Regions from separate parts of the Pelosinus fermentans DSM 17108 genome, predicted to be linked through region 1. Evidence: riboswitches for the same ligand, from Rfam matches in the RefSeq annotation. Region 1 holds a riboswitch; the other holds the start of a gene.
What was found. A riboswitch is a leader RNA that binds a small molecule or an ion and turns the genes downstream of it on or off. The one in region 1 is predicted to bind glycine.
Positions count from the first base shown of each region.

Region 1 (4,218 bases):
GCGTGGGCAATTTCTGCGATGCTTTTCAAATCCTCAATGCAGCCAAAAAAATTGGAAAATTGCACGACAACAGCCGCTGTCGAATCATCTATCAGCTGGGGTATCTTGTTTAAATCAGTCAAACCATCGCTATATGGTGCCAATTTAAGCTCGATCTTTTTATCCTTGGCATAGGTCAGAAATGTCTCCCGATAATGGGGATGGACAGTCTCGGCCATTACAATTGCCGTTTTCTTAGAACTGGCACACGCCATCATAGCGGCTTCAGCAACGGCAGTACCGCCATCATACATGGAGGCATTGGCCACTTCCATGCCTGTAATCTCGCAGATCATTGACTGGTATTCCCATAACGCCTGCAAGTAGCCCTGGGAAATCTCCGGCTGATATTGCGTGTAGGCAGTGTAAAATTCAGAGCGTCCAATGATATGATGAACTACACTGGGAATATAATGGTCATAAGCTCCTGCACCTAGAAAGCAGGTTAATTCCTGAAGATTGGCATTCGCTTTTGCCAGTGCTTTGAGATGTTTAACTAAGCCCTGTTCAGGCAGGGCTGGCGGCAAATTTAATGTCCTGGTCATTCGCAAATCAGCTGGTACGTCTTCAAATAATTTTTCCACTGAATCAACGCCAACAGCATCTAGCATCTCACGTCTATCAGCTTTTGTATGAGGAAGATAACTCCAAGCCATTTCTAGTGTCCTCCCTCCGCCGCCAACTGAGCATATGCATCGCTATCTAAAAGATCATCTAATTCACTGCTGTCAGACATTTCAATAACAACGATCCAACCTTCACCATAAGGTTCTTGATTGATCAGGTCGGGAGAATCCGTAAGTGCTTGGTTCACTTTTACAATTTTTCCGGAAACCGGAGCATAAATATCCGATACTGCTTTTACTGACTCAATGACAGAAAAGCTATCGCCCACTTTCACTGTACTTAACTCATCTGGCAATTCTACAAATACAACATCACCTAACTGTGATTGAGCAAAATCAGTTACCCCAATAATAGCAACGTTACCTTCTACCTTGACCCATTCGTGATCTTTGGAGTACTTTAGTTCTTTTGGAATATTCATTATTACTTCCCCTCTCTTTTATAAAATGGTTTGGAAATGACTTGGGCGGATACATTCTTGCCGCGAATTTCAATATCTATTTTTTGTCCAACCTTTGCATATTCAGCTTGAATTATACCCAAACCAAGGTTTTTATCAAGGGATGGAGCGTAAGTTCCTGTCGTTACCACTCCAACATAGCTGCCCTCTACTAAAATCGGATATTCAGCCCGTGCTACTCCACGGTCAATCATCTCAAAACCAACTATTCTGCGTTTTGGTCCATTGGTTTTCTGTTCCTGCAGCGTTCCTTGTCCGTTAAATTCCCCCTTATCAAGCTTTACAAATATTCCGAGTCCTGCCTCAATGGGCGAAATATCGGCCGAAAGTTCGTGCCCATATAAAGGAAAACAAACTTCAAATCTCAATGTGTCACGACAACCTAAACCAGCGGGAAGCAATCCAAGGGGGCGCCCGACTTCCATGATTGTATCCCATAAATATGTAGCATCATCCGGGCAGCAGTAAATTTCAAATCCATCTTCTCCCGTATATCCAGTTCGCGATAACAATACTTTTTTGCCAGCAATATCGATTTCAGGCATAAACCAGTAATATTTTAGTTCGGAAAGCGGTGCATCAGTCAATTTCGATACAATCGTCTCTGATAATGGTCCTTGCAGGGCGATCTGGGCTGTTTCATTAGAAATATTGGTAAGATTAACGTCAAATTCTTCGGCATTCTCCCGCATCCAATTCCAATCTTTTTCAATGTTTGCCGCATTAATAACCAGGAGATAATGATCAGCATCCTTTTTGTAAACTAATAGATCGTCTACGGTTCCCCCATGCTTATAGCACATGGGTGTGTAGAGTATTTGATTTCTTTCCAGTTTGGAGACATCGTTGGTTACTAACCTTTGCAGAAAGGCTAGTGCATCTGGTCCATTAACTACTACTTCTCCCATATGGGATACGTCAAATACTCCTGCTTTTGTTCTGACGGTCTGATGTTCATTCTTGATTCCAGTGTACTGGACCGGGAGAGACCAACCGCCAAACTCAACAATTCTGCCACCATACCGCAAATGCGTCTCATAAAGCGGTGTCTGTTTTACTGTCATGAAAACCACTCCAATCTTTCTTTAATACATTAAAAAGGACAGAGAACAAGAGTGAAGACTCACTCTTGTTCTCTGTCCTTTTACCTGAGAGATTCGCCCGCAGCGGGGCTCCCCATCGGCGACACTTTCAGTTACGAAGTGTACTCTCCAGAGTTCGGTCCAGTTACGGTTTTTTTACCTGAGAGTTTGAACAAAGCTTTGCTCCTTCGGTGACGCTAGTTAAGCGTTCTCTCCCGCAACCATCATTCCGTATGTAGTTAATCCCAAACCGAAAAAGACAGAAACCAACGTAGTTGGCCTCTGTCTTATTTACCTCCAGAGAATCCCGAATATCTCGGTTACTCTTTGGGTGCCGCATAGCGATCTTTCCAGAGTTCCATTAGAATACGGTCCTTTTGCCTGAGAGTTTATTGCCTTTGCTCCTTCGGCGCCTGAAATCAGATCTCTCCCGCATCCCTCACATGGAATATTATTAAGTTTGTGAATAATTCGAATTTTCAATGTTATGGTTTTTAGTATATAGGATTGCTCTTAACCTGTCAACACTTGTGTTTAATTTGTGAGGATCGATCATTTCCGTCTGCAATTCTATTTTATTAAGCTTTTAATCAAATTATGCCACTCTTTTATAACCACCTCTGGGACATAGGGACAGGTTCCTTGTCCCACAATCATTCTTTTCTAGGAAGTTCCTGTAAAAAAGAAGCCACGAAATTCACGGCTTCTAACCAATCGGGTTGGATATGACATTCTCTGTATCTTTGAATTTTCCAGTCAAGACACGATCTTTAGGTTTAGTGGAATTTACTATTAAAATAAGACTTTATGTAAAGCACTGTGAGGTGCTGGCAATACGAGTTGATCGACTAAAAATCCGCTGTCATGTATGGCATTGCTGCCAGCCTTAACGGCAGCAGTTACCGCTCCTACATCGCCAGTTAATGTCACCATAGCTTTGCCGCCCATTCCTCTTGCCAGGCGGACTTCGATCAATTCTACATTGGAAGCTTTTACTGCCGTATCTGCTGCAATAATCGCAGACGCTACAGAATAGCTTTCAATTACCCCCAGAGATCTTACTTCTTTGACTTCGGTACAGCCTGACAATGCTGGGAAAATACTGTCATGCAAATTAGGAAGTATAAATTCATCCACAACATTTTCAGCGCCGCTTACTGCCGTTCCGCTTTTGACTGCGCTTTGGACAGCTCCCACATCACCTGCAACCATGACAACATACTTGCCAGGGCACATGGCTTGTGCCATGAGGATCTCTACATTAGCTGCCTTTAGCATGGCATCTGCTGCTAAAAGACCTCTGGTAATATTCTTTAATTCTAATAAACCAATAGCACGCTTCATCTTATGTCCCCCCTGTTATCCTAAACCGCCCGAATACCAATACGAGTGTCTACTCTACAGATCTCTCCTGATATACTGGCATGTAAATTAGCTCCTACCGCTGCACCTTCAGGTATAGTTCCAATTAAATCACCTTTTTTAACTATATCTCCTACTTTAACAATTGGTAAAGCTGGCGCTCCAATATGCTGAGAGAGAGGCAACGTAACTTCTTTTGCAATCACTTCGTTTGCACTCAATGGTGCTTTTACATCATATTGAGCAATACCGAGACGGGCTGTCAAACGTTTGGTAGGAATTAAACGATTTATACGGGTTGACAGAGCCTGCTGTGGTTTATTGTTATGAGGATTCTTTATCCCGGCTTTTCCCAATTGCTTTTTCAATTCTGCATTCACTCTGCGGGGAGATAAACCCATGGAACAGCCAAAGGTATCACATGCACCACATTCTGAACACAGCAAAGCACGAGAAAAAATAGCCGACTCACCTATCTGCCCTTTACCAATCGCCTGCATGATACGATGAGGTTCCAAACTATGACCTAACAGGTGGCGCGGGCAAACATCAGTACAGGCCAAACAATTACAGCATACTGCCTTCGCCCGATTGGCAATCATCTGCCATGTTGTATTTTTTTGTGTAATTAAGGAATGATCCACAGGT
Region 1 is NZ_AKVN02000001.1:3,584,293-3,588,510, forward strand. Features, by position in the region: gene gcvPA (aminomethyl-transferring glycine dehydrogenase subunit GcvPA) at 1-695, opposite strand, end outside; gene gcvH (glycine cleavage system protein GcvH) at 698-1,087, opposite strand; gene gcvT (glycine cleavage system aminomethyltransferase GcvT) at 1,090-2,190, opposite strand; glycine riboswitch at 2,261-2,343, opposite strand; glycine riboswitch at 2,347-2,436, opposite strand; glycine riboswitch at 2,568-2,651, opposite strand; gene FR7_RS16640 (BMC domain-containing protein) at 3,001-3,552, opposite strand; gene FR7_RS16645 (SLBB domain-containing protein) at 3,573-4,218, opposite strand, start outside.

Region 2 (4,218 bases), 1.3 Mb from region 1:
CTCCTAAAGGAGCCGCAGGCCAGACACCTCGATCCGTAACAAAGAACACCGTATATACGCCAAGGGGGATTAAACCTTGGGCCGCTATTTGAATATGCCCTTCATTTCCTCTGCCACAAATTTCACCTGTAGCGGTGGCCTGCAGCCAAAATGACAAAGCAATCGCAGGCGGTCGATTGGCTGACAATGTTTCAAATATGAGATCACAGCAGCCATCGCAATATTTTGATTTTCTATCCTCTTCCACACTATCCCTCCTTATGAAAATACTATATAAAGTTTAATCGATTAAACTTCTTCCTTTTATATCTTTTATATATGGTATGCCTCCAATAGAGGAAATGTGAAAAAAGCAGAATTATTTTTATACATCCTTAATTGAAAAAAGACCATGCTATCAATGCATGATCTTTTTCCAGTTCTTAGACAATCTTAAATTACGATGGTGAAATTATAATAAATTGATTTACTAAGGTTTAACAGTTGCTTTAAACACTTGTTTGCCATCTTTCATTTCAATAATTACAACACTTTTTACTGCATCATGAGTAGCATTTAATGTTGTGCTCCCTGTTATTGCTGGATAGTCTTTTGTCCCAGCCAAGGCTTCACGAATTTTTTCTGGATCAAGGCTATTGGCGCGTTTAATGGCATCAATAATGATATTTGCCGCATCATAGCCTAGTACAGCCATCGCATCCGGCACTTGGCCATATTGTTTTTTATATGCTTCTACAAAAGCTTGCGAAGTAGCACTGGTATCATCCACCGAATAATGGTTGGTAAAATAGGTATTATTTAGTGCTGCGCTAGTTCCAACCTCCACTAGTTTTGGTGAGTCCCAGCCGTCTCCCCCTAGTATTGGCACCGTAATACCAATTTCTCGGGCTTGCTTCACAATTTTTCCTACTTCTTCATAATAGCCGGGAATATAAATAATTTCAGCATTTATCGCTTTTATTTTGGTTAAGATGGTCTTGAAATCCTGATCTTTCTGCAAATACGCTTCTTCCGCTAAAATACTCCCGCCGCCTTTTATATAGGCCTCTTTGAAGAAGGTAGATAATCCTTTGCTATAATCACTGCTGTTATCTACTAATATGACAGCCTTATTCAAATGCAGCGTGTTCAACGCAAAATTGGCACCCACTGTGCCTTGAAAGGGATCGATAAAACACACGCGGAAAGTATAATTTTTAACTTTACCACTTGCTTCATCCACTGTTACCTTAGGGTTTGTCGCACCTACAGCAACAAAGGGAACTTTAGTCGCCTCTGCCACACTAGAGGTGGCAATTGCGTTAGAGCTCGCAAAAATACCCGTTACTGCTACAACTTTATCCTGAGATGCAAGCTTGGTCATCGCGTTGGCTGACTCAGAAGGTTCACTTTTATTATCAGCAATCACAGCCTGAATTTGCTTTCCAAGAATACCGCCTTTCTCATTGGCCTCTTTAATTGCCATTTTGGCACCATTGGCAGATGAGGTACCCATGGTAGCATTACCGCCAGTCATTTCATTCAAAACACCAATTTTAATATCCTTGGAAGCAGAATCACCACAACCTGTCAACATTCCTGCTAATACTAAAACCACTAGAGATACCACCACAAGTTTAAAACCCGATTTTCTCATATCATCGTCTCCCTTTTTAATCATGTAACTGCACAAAATACACCTTTAATGCACTCTGGATGCTTCCTACGGCAAAGACACGTCAGACTAGGTGAGAGTGATTCTTTTGCTGCTTATTTATCAATGAAAAAATAAGCAGCAAAAAACAAAGAGTCAAATCACTAAGTGATTTGACTCTGGATAAACAAATGAATACGCTAAAAGCGTTTTCAGCATCACAATATAAAGAGATCTAAATCATCCCCGTATATTACGAATTTGTCTCTGTCCTTTTGCCTGAGAGATTTGTCAGCAATATAATTGCTGTGTTTCACCTTCGGCGCCCTGTATAAGAGTCTCTCCAGAGTCCCGTCCATTTACGGTTCTACTCGGTGGTCCGAGTGCCTGAGAGTTTTACTCCTTCGGCGGGCTATTAAGCCACTCTCCCGCAAACTTCATCCGGAAAACATATGTAGTTGTAGCAAGTACATTTGCTGTAAGTATTATTATAAAACAACACATCAAATAATTCAATAGTAAATAAGTAAGTTTTTTCAGCATCTTTGTCTTTTTATTCTATTCTGGCTGAACATATAAAACAAAATCGAACCACACCAGGAGCAGAGAACACAGAAATAGACGGGAGAAATAAAACATTTTTGAAACGCGAAGATGCGAAGAGAAAGAAGAACACGAAGTAAAGATGCCGAACCGCAGAGGCACAGAGGACACAGAGAAAAGATAGATAAGGTTAAAAATCCCCCTCAGCGTCCTCTGCGTCTCTGCGGTTAAATCGTTCTTCCCGTCCTTTGTCAATTGCGAGCGTCAGCGAAGCAATCCTAGCGTTTTACTTCAACTTTAGCCATCTTTTCGTAATATTTTACTAAACTGCTATGATCCCCATCGCCCATGCCATCTACTTTAAGAGCCTGCATCATTTCCATAACCGCTGCAGTCAGAGGCAGCGGAACACCCATATCATGGGATGTTTCCAATACGTTCGCTAAATCTTTAATATGAAGGTTGATACGAAATCCCGGATCAAATTTACGATCCATCATAAGAGGTGCTTTGGCATCTAGAACCGTACTTCCAGCTAAACCGCCGCGGATTGCCTGGTACACTAAATCCGGTTCTACCCCTGCTTTGCTGGCTAATACCAATGCCTCTGAAACTGCTGCAATATTTAGGGCAACAATGACCTGGTTAGCAAGTTTTGTCACGTTTCCTGCACCCACTTCACCGGTCCGTACAACAGAACCAGCCATGGCCTTCATTACAGGATAGCATGTATCAAATACTTCTTGCTTGCCGCCAACCATTACAGACATGGTACCATCGATCGCTTTGGGTTCGCCGCCGCTTACGGGAGCATCTAACATTTCCACGCCTTTTTCAGCAAGTTTTGCTGCTAATTCGCGACTTACCAAAGGAGCAATGGAACTCATATCGATGAAAACAGTACCTTGTTTTGCCCCATCAAGTACACCATTTTCTCCTAAAACTACTTCTTTTACATGTGGTGAGTTCGGCAGCATGGTAATAATAATATCAGCCTGCTGGGCTGCTTCTTTAGCTGTAGCTGCACTCTTGGCTCCTGCGGCTACCACTTCATCAACAGCCTGTTGGTTCCTATCTACAACAATCAGTTCATAGCCAGCCTTAAGTAAGTTTTTACTCATAGGCTTACCCATGATTCCTAGTCCAATAAATCCAATTCTCATTTTCTTGACTCCTCCAGCTTTTTTAAATTACAAGTTACCAGTATTACTTCTTACCTTTTCCTTAGCGAACCAGACAAGGACGTTTATTATCAAACTTCCAGTTTGGAATCAGATACTGCATCGCCATAGCATCATCCCGTGCACCTAAGCAATTCTCCACATAGAGTTTGTGTGCTTTCTCAATCTGCACCATATCTACTTCGACTCCCAGACCTGGCTTATCAGGAACAGCTACCATTCCACCAACTATTTTAAATGGCTCTTTAGTCAAACGTTCCTGACCTTCCTGCCAAATCCAGTGAGTATCTAGAGCTGCGATTTTTCCAGGCGCAGCGGCTCCCACATGGGTAAACATTGCCAGAGAAATGTCAAAGTGATTATTCGAATGGGAGCCCCAGGTTAATCCCCATTCATGACACATCTGGGCAACTCGCACTGAACCTTGCATGGTCCAGAAGTGAGGATCAGCTAAAGGAATATCCACCGAATGTAACTGAATAGTATGCCCCATCTGACGCCAATCAGTAGCGATCATATTGGTAGCAGTCGGCAGCCCTGTCGCCCTCCGAAACTCAGCCATTACTTCACGCCCAGAATACCCATTCTCAGCTCCACAAGGATCTTCAGCATAAGCTAATACGTGATGTTTATTGCTGCATAATCGAATTGCTTCGTCCAAGGACCACGCACCATTCGGATCAATGGTAATACGCGCTTTTGGGAAACGCTCAGCCAACGCCGTAACCGCTTCAATCTCTTGATCGCCGCTTAGCACACCGCCCTTTAGCTTAAAGTCATTAAAACCGTAAAGCTCATGAGTAGCTTCAGCCAGCCGGACAACAGCCTCCGGAGTCAATGCCTCCTCATGGCGCAGTCGGT
Region 2 is NZ_AKVN02000001.1:4,841,863-4,846,080, forward strand. Features, by position in the region: gene FR7_RS22190 (hypothetical protein) at 1-247, opposite strand, end outside; gene FR7_RS22195 (ABC transporter substrate-binding protein) at 470-1,636, opposite strand; glycine riboswitch at 1,891-1,990, opposite strand; glycine riboswitch at 1,999-2,074, opposite strand; partial or broken gene garR (2-hydroxy-3-oxopropionate reductase) at 2,455-3,348, opposite strand; gene gudD (glucarate dehydratase) at 3,401-4,218, opposite strand, start outside.
Region 2: linked by a shared signal. The riboswitch ahead of FR7_RS22195 (ABC transporter substrate-binding protein) and the one ahead of gcvT (glycine cleavage system aminomethyltransferase GcvT) in region 1 are both predicted to bind glycine.